3 regions of the Micromonospora sp. GCM10011541 genome follow, and region 3 is predicted to be linked to each of the others. Evidence: riboswitches for the same ligand, from Rfam matches in the RefSeq annotation. Region 3 holds a riboswitch; each other region holds the start of a gene.
The links. A riboswitch is a leader RNA that binds a small molecule or an ion and turns the genes downstream of it on or off. The one in region 3 is predicted to bind cyclic di-AMP.
Positions count from the first base shown of each region.

Region 1: it holds a riboswitch for cyclic di-AMP, as region 3 does, so the genes downstream of both, ACFOYX_RS01125 (C40 family peptidase) here and ACFOYX_RS25495 (NlpC/P60 family protein) in region 3, are expected to answer to the same signal.
Region 2: it holds a riboswitch for cyclic di-AMP, as region 3 does, so the genes downstream of both, ACFOYX_RS35610 (hypothetical protein) here and ACFOYX_RS25495 (NlpC/P60 family protein) in region 3, are expected to answer to the same signal.

Region 1 is NZ_JBHSBP010000002.1:184,643-189,390, reverse strand. It holds gene ACFOYX_RS01135 (DHA2 family efflux MFS transporter permease subunit) at 1-818, shown strand, start outside; partial or broken gene ACFOYX_RS01130 (AAA domain-containing protein) at 917-1,387, shown strand; gene ACFOYX_RS01125 (C40 family peptidase) at 1,433-2,125, opposite strand; cyclic di-AMP (ydaO/yuaA leader) riboswitch at 2,571-2,721, opposite strand; gene ACFOYX_RS01120 (SDR family NAD(P)-dependent oxidoreductase) at 3,025-3,789, opposite strand; gene ACFOYX_RS01115 (helix-turn-helix transcriptional regulator) at 3,890-4,744, shown strand.
Region 2 is NZ_JBHSBP010000105.1:71,758-76,505, forward strand. It holds gene ACFOYX_RS35605 (carbonic anhydrase) at 1-660, shown strand, start outside; gene ACFOYX_RS35610 (hypothetical protein) at 744-1,766, opposite strand; cyclic di-AMP (ydaO/yuaA leader) riboswitch at 1,771-1,901, opposite strand; gene ACFOYX_RS35615 (YibE/F family protein) at 2,056-3,387, opposite strand; gene ACFOYX_RS35620 (DUF6153 family protein) at 3,600-4,073, shown strand; gene ACFOYX_RS35625 (DUF305 domain-containing protein) at 4,153-4,748, shown strand, end outside.
Region 3 is NZ_JBHSBP010000057.1:178,774-183,521, forward strand. It holds gene ACFOYX_RS25485 (C40 family peptidase) at 1-364, shown strand, start outside; gene ACFOYX_RS25490 (peptidoglycan recognition family protein) at 429-2,456, opposite strand; cyclic di-AMP (ydaO/yuaA leader) riboswitch at 2,688-2,823, shown strand; gene ACFOYX_RS25495 (NlpC/P60 family protein) at 2,885-3,871, shown strand; gene ACFOYX_RS25500 (hypothetical protein) at 4,050-4,574, opposite strand.

The DNA of each region.
Region 1 (4,748 bases), on a different contig from region 3:
TCAAGCCGCGGCACCCGCTGCTCGACCTGCGGCTGTTCCGCAACCGCAGCCTGACCATCGCTGCGGTGACCATGTTCGTCTTCATCATCGCGTTCATGGGCGCCGGCTTGCTGTTCCCGAGCTACTTCCTGCAGGTGCGCGGCGAGTCGACGCTGGCCGCCGGCCTGCTGATGGCACCACAGGGCATCGGCGCGATGATCACCATGCCGATCGCCGGGACGCTGGCCGACCGGGTGCCCATCGGCCGTACGGTGCCGTTCGCGCTGGCGCTCATCGTCCTCGGGTTCTTCGCCTTCACCCAGGTCGACCCGAACACCTCGTACGTGCTGCTCTGCGGCTCGCTGTTCGTGATGGGTCTGGGCATGGGCGGCACGATGATGCCGATCATGACGTCCGCGCTGAAGACCCTGCACGCGCAGGAGGTCGCCCGCGGCTCCACGCTGGTGAACATCCTCCAGCAGATCGGCGGCTCCGTCGGCGCCGCGGTGATGTCGGTGATCCTCACCAACGAGCTGAACGGCTCCCAGCCGATCCCCGGTGTGACCGATCCGAGCGGCAAGCCGATCACCGAGGCCGGGCTGGCCATCGCCGCCCAGCAGCGGCCGGAACTGACCCAGCAGTTCCCGGTCGACCCGTCGCTCATCGAGCGCGGGCTCAACTTCGCCGCCAGCTCCTTCGGCACGACGTTCTGGGTGGCGTTCGCGCTGGTGCTGTTGACGTTCATCCCGGCCGCGTTCCTGCCCCGCCGGCGTGAGCGGTCGCACCTGCTCGACGACCAGCCGGGGGAGCAGGGGAAGACGCCCGTCGTCATCCACTGAGCCGACCTTCGGGGCCGTCGGGTACGTCCCGGCGGTCCCGCTTCGGGCGGAGGAGGGCACCGCACGTGTGCGCCGAGACCCACGTCGGCGCACACCGTTCATCGGCCTGCGCGGAGCTGGCGCTGCGGGTGCTGCGGCGCAGCGCGGTCGCGGTCTCCGAGCAGGCGCCCGACGGCGTGCCGGTCACGGCGGACCGGATCGCCATCTGCGCTGCCCACCGGGACCAGGTGGCGGCGATCCGATCGCAACTCGGCGCGGCCGGCGCGGGCATCACCGTCGACACCGCCAACCGGCTCCAGGGCCGGGAGTACGACGTGACGATCGTGCTGCACCCGCTGTCGGGGCGGCGGGACGCGACCGCCTTCCACCTGGAGTCGGGGCGGCTCTGCGTGCTCGCCTCGCGGCACCGGCACGCCTGCATCGTTGTGGCGCGGGCGGGGATCGGCGAGCTGCTGGACGCGCACCCGTCGACCGAGCGGGTGCACCTGGACGTGCCGGTCAAGTTCCCGGACGGCTGGGCGGCCAACCAGACGATGCTCAGCCACCTCGCCGCGCACACCGTCACCTGACCACCGCAGAAGCGTCAGCGGTGTCCGGTGGCCGGGACCGGACGGTCAGCCGGGGCGGCGAGCACCGCTGTACGGCATAGCCGCCAGCTGGGCCATTCGGACCACGTCGCCGGTATGCGGGGCGTGGACGATCAGTCCATTGCCGACGTAGATACCCATGTGATGGTGATCGGAGTAGAAGAAGACGAGGTCACCCGTGCGAAGGTTTGTTCTGCTCACCGCCGTACCTTCGGTCCATTGCGCACCTGTGTAATGGGTCAGCTGCACCCCTGCGGACGCCCACGCGTACTGGGTCAGGCCGGAGCAGTCGAACGAGTCCGGACCGTCGGCCGCCCACACGTACGGCTCGCCGATCTGATTGCACGCGGTTTTCGCCGCGACGCCGCCGCTTCCCGTGATGGGGACGGCGGGACACTTCCCACCGATGAACAGCGAACTGGTCGACGTGATGGGTGAGGTGCTGCTCGCGGTGGCGGCGGACTGCGCGGCGGCTGCGGCTCTGGCCGCCGCGGCGTCCGCGGCCGCCTTGGCCGCTGCGGCCTTCTCCGTGGCGGCGATCTGTCTGTGTAGCGCATCCAGCCGCTTGATCTCGGCGTCGATGGCCTTCTTGCGAGCCGCCAACTGGGCCTGCTGGCGCTGCTGTATCGCGATCAGCGCGTCGACCTTCTCCTTGTCGGCGTCGTAGCTCGCCTGCTGGGCCGACAGTCGGGTGATCTGTCGCTGCTCCGAATCTGCCATTCGATTCACGAGCGCGAGCTGGTCTCCCAACGCGGTCGGCGACGAGCCGCGGGACAGCAGGGCGTTGAATGTGGAAAGACTTTTCCTGCTTGTAGTACCCCGCCACAATCCCCTGGACCCGCGTCCTGCTGACCTCCACCGACTTGCCGAGTGGCTCGATCCTCCGGCTCAGTTCGGCCGATCTCCGCTGGTTCGCGGCCAGTTCTGACCGGACCTTGTTGTACTGCTCGATGACGGGTTCGAGCTTTTGCCACGCCGCTTCGATCTGCTGCTGCACATCGGTGGCCGACGGTGCGGCGTGGGCGGGGGCCGCTGGCCCGACGGCCACCATGGCCGCCGCCGCGACGGCGAGGATTCTGGTGAACAGACGCGATCCGGCGGGCCGGGTGCGCACGGGTGGCAACGGGTTCGGCTCCTTCCACTCGAGGCCGACGCACCCCAACGGTGCACCGACCTCGACCGCCTACCGGGTTAGCTGACGGGTTCGGGCGTGGAAGGCGCCCTACCGCTGATGCGGATTCACCCCGAAACCTGCGGTGGTTCCCCGGCTCGCCTGGCGACGCCAGTGACGTCCAGCGACTCGGCGGTGGCCGTCCCGGGGCACTCCAGGTGGAGACCGACATCCGGAACGGACGCTGACCAACATTAGTGAGGACGGCCCAAAGAAATCAACGAGCCGGCGACGCCAATTCACTGTGCTGTCAAGCGGGCACATTGGGTGCCGGAATTATGCGTACGTAAGGCTCCGCTAATCGAATTCTTAATCTTCCCTAATCTTGGCCTTCAAGCTGCGCGCTATTTTTCTTCGGCAACCCTCAGGTGACGCTTGACCGTTTCCCGACGTCATGGCGGCTCCATGGTCCCGTAAGCGAGCCACCCGCCGCCGGGGCCGGCCGAGGCTACTTCCCGTGGGGGTCGGACGCGTTGAGGGTCGCGACGACCTGGTCGTAGTCGCCGCGCGCCTCGCCGTAGCGGAGGAACTTCACCCGCTCGACCTGGATCTCCTTCGCGTCGGGCTGCGACTCGAGCAGCGCGACGACCTCCGCCACGAACTCGTCCAGCGGCACCCCGTACTCGCTCGTCTCCTGCCCGGGCAGCAGCGCGGTGCGGACGGCCGGCGGTTCGAGCTCCACGATCTTCACGGTCGTGTCCGCGAGCTGCAGCCGGATCGACTCGCTGAGCATGTGGATCGCGGCCTTCGACGCGTTGTAGCTCGGGGTGACCTTGAGCGGCGCGAACGCGAGGCCCGAGGAGACGGTGACGATGGTGGCGTCCGGCTGCGCCTGCAGGTGCTCGATGAACGCGGCGATCAGGCGGACCGGGCCGAGCACGTTGGTCGTCAGCACCGCCTCGGCCGAGGCGAGGAACGATTCGGGCTTGTGCCAGTCCTCGATGCGCATGATGCCGGCCATCGTGACCAGGACGTTGAGGTCCGGGTGCTTCGCCAGCACCTCCTTCGCGGCGGCCTCGATGCTCGCGGCGCTCGTCGTGTCGATCGCCACGGTGTCGATGTCGGGGTGCTCCGCGGCGATCTGCTCGAGCAGGTCGGTGCGCCGACCGCCGACGATGACCGTGTTGCCCTTGGCCCGCAGCTCGAGCGCCAGGGCGAGGCCGATCCCGCTCGTGGAGCCGGGGATGAAGATGGTGTTTCCGGAGATGTTCATGCACCGAGCTTCGGCCGTCGTCCCTGGTTTGGGGCAGAGACCGGTCATCGGGGGATCCGCAATCCCTGGTTCGCGCCCGCCGCAGCCGGATACTGGGATCATGGATCGTGCAGCACTGGCCGATTTCCTGCGCCGCCGCCGCGAGGCGCTGCAGCCCGGGGACGTCGGGCTGGCTGCGGGCGCGCGCCGGCGCGCACCAGGCCTGCGCCGTGAGGAGATCGCCGCCCTCGCCGCGATGTCGACCGACTACTACACCCGGCTCGAACAGCAGCGCGGCCCGCAGCCGAGCGCGCAGATGCTCGCGTCACTCGCCCGGGCGCTTCGGCTGACGAAGGACGAACGCGACTACCTGTTTCGGGTGGCGGGGCACAACGCCCCGGCAGTCGTGTCCGCGGCGACGCACGTCGCCCCGGCGCTGCTGCGCGTGCTGGACCGGCTCGACGACACCCCGGCGCTCATCCTGTCCAACCTCGGCGAGACGCTCGTGCAGAACCGGATGGCCGCAGCCCTGCTCGGCGACAAGTCGGGCTACACGGGCCTCGCCCGCAGCGAGATCTACCGGTGGTTCACGGCTCCCGCGGAGCGGCTGCGCTACCCCGAGGAGGACCGCGACCGGCAGAGCCGCGCCCAGGTCGCCAACCTGCGTGCCGCGTACGGATCGATGGGCCCGCAGTCGCGGGCCGGTGAGCTGGTGCGGGCGCTGCAGAAGGCGAGCCCGGAGTTCGCCGAGCTGTGGGAACGGCACGAGGTCGCCAAGCGCTTCGCGGACCACAAGACACTCATCCATCCCCAGCTCGGTGCGATCGAACTCGACTGCCAGGCGCTGTTCACCGAGGACCAGTCCCAGGCACTGCTCGTGCTCACCGCGTCCCCGCGCAGCGAGGGCTACGAGAAGCTGCAGCTGCTCGCCGTGCTGGGACACGAGCGCTTCCCCGCCGACACGACGCCCCGTTAGCCCT
Region 2 (4,748 bases), on a different contig from region 3:
CCGACCACTCCGGAGCAGGCACTCGCCGAGTTGCACGCCGGGAACCGGCGGTTCGTCACCGGCGTTCCGCGCCACCCCAATCAGGATGCCGGCCACCGGGCAGCGGTCGCCGACGGCCAGCACCCCTTCGCGGTGATCGTCGGCTGCTCCGACTCCCGCCTCGCCGCCGAGATCATCTTCGACCGCGGCCTGGGCGACCTCTTCGTGGTCCGGACCGCCGGCCACACGACGGGTCCCGAGGTGCTCGGCAGCGTCGAGTACGCCCTGACGGTGCTCGGCACCCCGCTGGTGCTGGTGCTCGGGCACGACTCCTGCGGCGCGGTGCAGGCCGCCAAGGAGGCGGTCACCACCGGCAGGACCCCCGCCGGGCACCTCGGCGCGGTGGTCGATGCCGTGGTGCCCAGCCTGCGCCGGGCGGCGGCGGAGGGCGTCGAGGACATCGACGGCATCGTCGACATCCACATCGCGCAGACCGTCGAGGCGCTGCTGGCCAGCTCCCCCGTCCTGGCCGGTGCGGTGGCCGCCGGGCGGTGCGCGGTGGTCGGCATGTCGTACCAGCTCGGCGCGGGCGAGGTGCGGACTGTGGCCACCGTGCCGGCGGGTGCGCCGACCAGGCCGCCCGCCCAGGTCGAGCACCCCACGCCCACCGCCGTCGGCTGACGCCGCGCCACCGGCACACGACGACCGAGGGGCCGTCCCGCGCGGTTCGGCGGGACGGCCCCTCGGCCGTGGTACGTCGTCGGTCAGAGCAGCGACATGTGCACGTGGTCGGTGTGGTTGGACGGCCCGCTGTAGGACTTCCAACCGGTCGCCGGGAACCAGATCTGCCGGTTCCAGATCACGTAGTAGATGCCGAGCCGGTCCGCGTTGCGGATCAGGAAGGCGGCGACGTTGTTGCCGTACATCCGGGTGTCGTTGTTGTGCCAGGGGGCGAACCCGCTGTTCTGCAGCGACCAGTCGCAGGCCCGGCCCTTCGGGTGCTCCCACGGCCCGCCGGACCGGTAGCAGCCGGCGAAGCGGTTGAAGCCGGCCCGCCTCACCTCCTTGTACGCGTGCAGCGTGCGCGGCGTGATGCAGCCGGAGGTGGTGGGGTCGTTCTCGCTGCACGACTCCGGCTTCCAGTCCCCGTCGGCGGTGCGGCCGGGGCCGATCCGGGCGACCGGCGAGGTGGCCGAGACCAGGCCGCCGGTGAAGCCCTTCCCGCCGACCAGGGCGAGCGCCTTCTCCGTCTCGACTTTCTCCCGGGCCATCGCGTTCGTCAGCGTCTGCTGGGCGCGCACCTCGGCGTCGAGCGCCAGCTTGGCCTGTTCGGCGCGGTTCTTCGCCGCGTTGACCTCGGCCAGCTTCTGCGCGTTGACCATGTTCAGCTCGTCCAGGGCGGCGGCCCGCCGGACGAACGAGTCCGGGGCGTTGCTCTCCAGCAGCATGGCCACCGCGCCGATCCGGCCGGTCCGGTACGACTGTGCCGCGATCTGGGACACCTGCGGGCGCAGGGCGTCCAGCTGGTGCTGCGCCGCGCGTACCTCCAAGGCAAGCTGGAGCTGGCGCTGCCTCGACTTCGCCAGCTTGGTCTTCGCCTGCACGTAGTTGCGGTTGGCGGCCTCGATGGCGTCGGTGATGAGCTTCGGCTCGGCGTCCTCCTCGTGCCCCGAGGGGGTGGGGGGCGTCGTCGGCGCCGCGATCGCCGGCGCGGGGCCGGCGACGATGGTGAACGCGGTGAGCACGGCCACCACGGGGGTCAGCCAGCGGCGCAGGGGTGCCGTCACAGTGTTCCCTTCCGTCGACCGCCGACCGGGTTAGCTGACGGGTTCGGGGCGGAAGTGGCCCCTACCGCTGGCGCGGATTCACCCCATGTACCTGGTTCCCCGGTTCGCCGTACGGCGATTGGGCGGCGGTACCGCAGGCGCCGCTGCGCGCCTTCGGCGGTGACCGGCAGCGAGGTTACCCGAGAGTCCTCCCGAGGATCTACGTCCGGAAGCCGACTAAAAGCGGTAATTCGACGGCCGACCCCGTGACCAGCATCGCTTTTGGCGCGGGCGGTCACGCTGCGGAGTTTCACCATGCGGTGTCCGTGCTCCTCTCCGGTCCGGTCCGACCGCCGTGGGCGTCCGCGGCCGCACCGCTGCGTGGTGCGCTGAGCGCCGCCAGCGCGGCGTCCGGCTCCGCGGGGGGACGGGACGCCGGCGCGGCGGGCTGCCCCGCGCCGCCCCGACCGGCGGTGGTCACCACGGCCGCCAGGCCGGTGGTGAGGGGTACGGCGGCGATCAGGCCGATCGTGGCCACCGCGCTGCGAACGATCTCCTGCGCCATGAACTCGCTGGTGAGGATCTCGCTCACCGGCCGCGAGTCAGCGACGAGCAGGAGCAGGAGCGGCAGCGAGGCGCCCGCGTACGCCAGCACGATGGTGTTGACCGTGGAGGCGATGTGGGCGCGGCCGACGCGGGTGGCCGCCCGGTAGAGCTGCAACCGGGACAGCCCCGGATTGGCGTGCGCCAGCTCGGTGACGGTGGCCGCCTGGGTGACCGTCACGTCGTCCAGCACGCCCAGCGAGCCGATGACGATGCCGGCCAGCAGCAGCCCGTGCAGGTCGACGTCCCGCTGGAACATCGACAGCGTGGTGGCGTCCTCGCTGCCGAATCCGGTCAGGTGGGTGGCGGCGGTGGCGAGCGTGCCGAGGACACCGGTCAGCACCAGGCTGCCGAGGGTGCCGAGAACCGCCACCGAGGTCTGCGCGGTGATCCCGTGGGTCAGGTACAGCACCACGAACATGATCAGCGCCGAGCCGACGATCGCCACCAGCAGCGGTGGCTGGCCGGCGCCGATTCCCGGCAGCACGAAGCCGAGCAGGATGGCGAAGCTCGCGACCAGGCCGCCGAGCGCGGCCAGCCCCCGCCAGCGGCCGAACGCGACGATGGCGACGGCGAACAGTGCCGCCAGCCACACCAGCGGCTTGCCCCGCTGGTGCTCGGCGATGTTGTAGCTCTTCGTCGCGGGGTCGGCCGGGTCCACCAGTTCCACCAGGACGATCCGGTCGCCGACCTCGACGGTGGGCGCGCCGGGGCCGACGGGGATCGGGGTCTCCACCTGGCGGCCGGCGTCCGGGCCCTGCTCGACCGCCACGCGGACGGTGCCGCAGGGCCCGGCGGAGCCACCCGGGGTGCCCTCCGGCACCTCCGCCGCCGGCGGGCACGGCTCGGTGACCACCCGGGTCACCGTGCCGTGGTAGCGCGGCACGTCGGCCGCACGCTCCGGGGCCGGGGTGTCCCGGGGCCAGAGCACCAGGGCGGCGAGCACGCTGAGGACGAACAGCGGGACCACCGTGGCGACGAGGATCCGTCGTACGCCCGGCGGGGCGGCCGGAGCTGGACCGGTGTGGTCGGCGCCCATGGTGAGTCTCCCAACGGTTCTCAGGCGAGGTACGTGTCACCGGGCCGGTCGGTTCACCGGGCCGGGACAGGCGTCCGCCGGTGCGGCGGTCGCCGGGGCCGTCGCAGGGAATGCTAGTCAGGCCGACCGGCGGTCCCGCCGGGCGGCGCTCCGCGGCGCGGAGCGGGCCGTTCCTCCCGACCGGTACGACCCGGCAGGTTAGCGTGGTCTCCGTGCGTACGGAGGCGGCGGTGACGCCCGGACGGTGGGTCCGGCTCCTGCTGCTGCTCAGCACGCTGGTCGGGCTCGCCGCCATGCACACCCTCGGCCACGGCGCGCACGCCTCCGGTGGGCACCGGGCGGGTCACGAGACGCAGCGCGCCGGGCACCACCTCGATCTTCCGGCGGTCCTCGCCGAGGCGGTCGCGACCGTCGCCGCGGCGGTGGCCGACTGCCCGGGTGACGGCTGCCACGCCCGCGCGCTCCCGCCGACCGGTCCCAAGGACGACCGGTCGGGGTGGAGCGTCTGCCTGGCCGTCCTCGGCGCGTTCGCCGTGGCGCTGCTGGTCGCCGTGCTGCTGCGGGCCGGTTCGCGGCCCGTCGGACGGGCCGCCCGCGGATCGCCGCGACCCGCCTGCGGACCGCGGGCCCCGCCGCCCCAGCCCTTCGCACTGCGTCTGGTGACGGCGTCGGTGCTGCGCAGATAGGACGCCCGACGCGGGTGACCGTCCGGTGACCCGCGTCCCGTGTCCGCTGCGTACGTTCCGACACCGAAAGGTCTTTCCTGTGTTCACTCGTACCATCGCGCGTCGTGCCGCCCTGGTCGGCGCGACCGCTCTCGCCACGCTCGCCCTGGCGGCCTGCGGCGATGCCGACCACTCGACGTCCGGCTCCGGCCACAACATGCCGGGCATGGGCGGCGCCGGCACGCCCACCGTGGGCGCCTCGGCATCGTTCGCCGAGGCCGACGTGATGTTCGCCCGGATGATGATCCCGCATCACCAGCAGGCCGTGGAGATGGCCGAGCTGGCCGACAGTCGGGCCGCCGACCCGGAGGTGAAGAAGCTGGCGGGGCAGATCAAGGCTGCCCAGGCGCCGGAGATCGCCGCCATGAACGGCTGGCTCACTGCCTGGGGCGCGCCGGCGCCGTCGGCGAGCGCGGGTCACGGCACGCCGGGGATGACTCACGGCATGCCCGGCATGATGTCCGACGCCGACCTGGCGAAGCTCGAGGCGGCGTCCGGGGTCGACTTCGACCGGCAGTTCCTGACCATGATGATCGCCCACCACGAGGGCGCCATCACCATGGCGCAGGAGGAGATCGCGAGCGGCGCCAAGCCGGACGCCCGGGCGCTCGCTGAGCGGATCGTCACCGCCCAGCG
Region 3 (4,748 bases):
CAACGGTGTGGTCAGCAGCGCCGCGCAGACCGCCATCCGGGTCGCCTGCCAGCAGGTCGGCGACCCGTACGTCTGGGGCGCCACCGGCCCGAACTCGTTCGACTGCTCCGGTCTGACCCAGTACGCCTACAAGGCGGCGGGCATCTACCTGACCCACTTCACCGGCGCCCAGTGGAGCGAGGGCAGGGCGGTCTCCCGCTCCGACGCCCGCCCCGGTGACCTGGTGTTCTTCTACAGCGACCTGCACCACGTCGGCCTGTACCTCGGCAACGGCCTGATGGTGCACGCGCCACGGACCGGCAAACCGGTCCAGGTGAGCCAGGTCAACTACATGCCGGTGGCCGGCTACCGCCGAGTCACCTGATCCGATCCGACGACGAAGGCCCCCGGTCGAGCTGACCGGGGGCCTTCGTCGTCGGATGCGGTGGCTACTGCGGCGCGCCCACCGCGGCCGGCAGGATCAGCACGTCGTCCAGGTTCGCGAACATCACCCGGTGGCCGAACTGGATCTGCACGTACTGGTTCTCGCCCCGGACCACCGTCCGGTCGCCGGGGGCGGAGCCGTCGAACGAGACCGCCCGGTAGTACTCGCCCGGGAGGACGCCGCCGAGCGCGTACCGCTGGCCCGCCGCGAAGGTGTACTGCAGCGGCGAGATGCCCTGGTACGGGATGGTGGCCGGGTAGGCGGCCCGCTCGGGGTAGGCCCGCCCGTACACCGGGATCGTGGTCTTGCCCGGCTTGGGCGTCACCACGAAGCCCTGCGCCCACTTCGCGGTGGGCGCGGCGGACGGGTTGAAGAACCAGGCCTTCTGGCCGAGGTACCAGATCGCGGTCCAGTCACCCTGGACGTCCGCGAGGGCGTACGTCTGACCGGCCGAGGCGCGGGCACCATGGTCCTTGATGTACATGGTGTCCGGCGTGCCGTTCGGGCGCAGCCCCCGGTCGTTGACCAGCGGGGCGTCCAGGCTCGGGGCGCTGTGCAGGATGACCGAGGACGAGCCGCGCAGCGGGCAGGGCTCGGCCGGCGGCGGCGGATCCGGCACGCCCGGCGGCTGCTGGTTGCAGCCGTAGAACGCCGGGCGGTTGCTGGCGAAGTCCGGGTCGATGGTGACCAGACCGGTGTGCGGGGTGCCGGTCGACTGGAACGGCGCCTTCATCAGGTCGAAGTAGTGCGACCAGTCCCAGTACGGGCCCGGGTCCCAGTGCATATCGGCCACGGTCCCGGCGGTGGTGCCCGGGACATTGTCGTGGCCGAGGATGTGCTGCCGGTCCAGCGGGATCTGGAACCGCAGCGCCAGGTGCCGGACCAGCTTCGCCGACGTCCGGTACATCGCCTCGGTGTACCAGGTGCCGTGGCCGGCGAAGCCCTCGTGCTCGATGCCGATGGACTTGGCGTTGACGTACCAGTTGCCGGCCTGCCAGCCGACGTCCTTGGCCTTGATGTGCTGGGCGACGTAGCCGTCCACCGAGCGCAGCGTGTAGTGCCAGCCCAGGTAGGTCTTGGTCTGCACCAGCTTCACGCTCGGACCGAAGTAGCCCTCGGTGTCGTGGATGACGATGTACTCGAGCTTCTGCTGGGCCGGCCGGTCACCGAGATCGTGGTTGCCGTAGTCACCCGGCTTCGGGCCGTACTTCTCGTACGGGGCCGGGATCCACTCGCAGGCGAGGCGGACCGGGCACTCCAGGCCGTCCGGCCGCTCGGCGCGGCGCAACCCGAGCCGGTGCAGCCCCGACTCGTCAGGGGACACCTGGCGGGCGGCGAGGGTGACCCGCTGGCCGTCGTCGGTCATCCGGCTGGCGCCGACGCTGATCTGGTCGTACACCTCGTCGGCGAAGGCCGCGGCGGCGTCCTCGGTGTCCGCGCCGGAGTACCGGGCCACCGCGCCGTACCAGGCCGCCGGGTCGCTGCCGGCGCCGACCGGCGCGGCCAGTTCCTTCTGGTACGACGCGAGCAGCGCCGCCCCGCCGCGGATGTTGGCGGTGGCGTCGGTGCGCAGCGTCGCCTCGGCCACGCCGGTGAGCGCGGCGGCAGCGTCGAGGGTCTGCAGGGACGCCTGCGGCAGGACGTCGCCGGTCGCCTCGGCGGCGGCCGACGTGTCGACCACCAGCGGCCGGGCGTCGTCGCCCCGGGGGTCCTCGTTCTCGTCGACGTGTGAGCTGCCGGGGGTCGAGGCGACCTGTTCGGCGTCGGTCAGGTGCATCGGCCCGTAGCCGCCGCTGGTGCTGGGCTGGCCGGGGTGGGTGTCCCAGCGGGACTCCAGGTACGACACGCCGAGCAGGACGATCTCCGGCACGCCGTACTCGGCCGCCGCGGCGGCGTACTGCTGCTGGCGGTCGGCGGACCCGGCGGTCAGGGGCTCGGCGGCGACGGGTCCGGTGCTGAGAAGGGCGGTCGCCGCAGCCACGGCGGTGGCGAGCAGAACTCGTCTGCTCGGCGGCAAGGGTGGACGGAGCATCGAACCTCCAGGTCGGGCGGAAGTCACTGCGTGCTCACCCTCACCCCACCCATGGCGTTGGGTCAATACCTTTCCCCGCAGTGATGTTGAGTGAAGGAAACCTTCACCAGCGCGGCCCATGCGAATTCGGGTACGGAGTGTCACGGCGTCTCGGGTTGCGGATTGATAACGGCGCTCTCTACTCTGGTCAATCGTCGACCGGAATGTGCATCGCCCAACCCGGGTGGTGACGGTCCGACACTGCCGAGTCGCCTCCGGGCGAGCCGGGGACCCAGTTACCTGGGGTGAATCCGCAGCAATGCGGTAGGGCGGCTCCCTTCCCGTCCGAACCCGTCAGCTAACCCGGTAGGCGGTCAGCGAAGAAGGAGTCAGGAAGCCCGGTGGCACACCATGCCCCGCGGCGACCGTCGGTCCGGTCGAACGACCGGATGACGGCTGCGCCGCGTCCACGCTGGTCCCGCTTCACCACCGCCCTCGCCGCCCTGGCCGGTACCGCCGTCATCCTGACCGGCGGCGCCACGGCGGCCCACGCCGACCCGTCGGTCGCCGAGATCGAGCGCCAGATCGACCAGGACTGGAACAAGCTCGAACCGATCATCGAGCAGCACAACGCCACCCGTCAGGACCTCGCCGCCAAGCGGAAGCAGGCCGAGGCCCTGGCCAAGCAGATCGCCCCGTTGCAGCTCCGGGTCGACCTCGCCATGGGTCAGGTCGGCGGCCTCGCCGCCGACGCCTACAAGGGCGACAACCTGTCGACGGTGAACGCGCTACTGGGCAGCCGGTCGCCGAGCGACGTGGTCACGAGCCTCGAACTGCTCGACCGCTTCGCCCACCGCCAGCAGCAGCAGGTACGCAACGTCGTCGAACTCCGCGACGAGCTGGCCGCCAAGAAGAAGCCGCTCGACGAGATGGTCGCCCAGCTGACCCGGACCGAGGCCCAGCTCGCGGCGAAGAAGAAGCAGATCAACGCCGAGATCGCCAAGCTGGACAAGCTCCGCCTCAAGATCTACGGCAGCGGTGGCGGCGGCCCGCTGCGGCCCGCGCCCTGCCCGTCCGGCTACCCGGGCGGCCCCGCCGGGGTCGCGGTCAAGTTCGCCTGCGCCCAGATCGGCAAGATCTACGTCTGGGGCGCCGCCGGCCCGGACCACTACGACTGCTCCGGCCTGACCATGGCCGCCTGGGCCAAGGCCGGCGTCTCGCTGCCGCACAACGCGCGGCAGCAGCACGACGTCACCCGCCGGGTCAGCCGGAGCGAGCTGCGCGCCGGTGACCTGGTCTTCTACTACAGCGACCTGCACCACGTCGGCATGTACGTCGGCGGCGGCTGGGTGGTGCACGCATCCCAGTCCGGCAAGCCGATCACGATGAAACGCGTCGACGACGGCCAGATCAACAGCTACGGCCGACCGGGCTGATCCACCGGAAGGGGCTCTCGCGTGGCGGGGCCCCTTCCGCGGTCAGCGGGTCGGCCAGGTGCGCCAGAGATGCCATGCGGGCTTTGCTCTCACTGGTAGCGATGGTCATCGTGCCCGTCACCTGCGGCGGGAGTGGTGAAGCGTGGGGGACATCGGTGGCCGGTCGCGAACGGCGGCCCTACGGACGCACCGCCTCGTCCCGGGCTTCTCGACGAAGCAGGGCAGTTGAGATGACCGCAGCGAACACGCAAAAGCCGCCCGGCACGAAAACAGCAATCCGCTTCTCCTGCGCCTTCAAGGTCAGATACTGAGCCTTGCTGATGACCGTCGCCTCGCCGTGGTTGTTGACGACGTACGTTCCGGCACGCTGCTCCGGCACACCCGGTGTGGCACCGAGGGAGAGAACTCCGACCAGCCAGAACCCGGCGAACAGCAGCCAGCTCGCGATGAGCAACCAACCCGGCATCGTTTCGCGCAACAGACGCCACAACGCCTGGCCGCCGCCGGCACGGGTGCCGGTCTCTTGGACCGCGAGGCCCATGACTGCGATGAGGGTGATGACAAAGCCCGGCAGCGCCAGCAGCAATGCCGACGCCAGGATGATGGGCGTGGGCAGCGGAAGACCTCCTGGGAGTGTCGAGGCTGCCAACAGGCCGGCGCACCAAACGATCCCGGCAAGCGCGAGCCGGCGAGTCCATACCATGGCGGGAAGCTACAACAGGTGGACTACCTTGGCACACCCCGGGCGCGCGCCACCGATGACCCTCTCCGACCTTTATCTTGCAAAGATCAAGACCGCTGTCGGCTGATGTCGGGCAACGTCACTGGCCTGCTCGACCTGTCGCCCGATGCCGCTCCCTCCCGCCGTTCGTCGGTC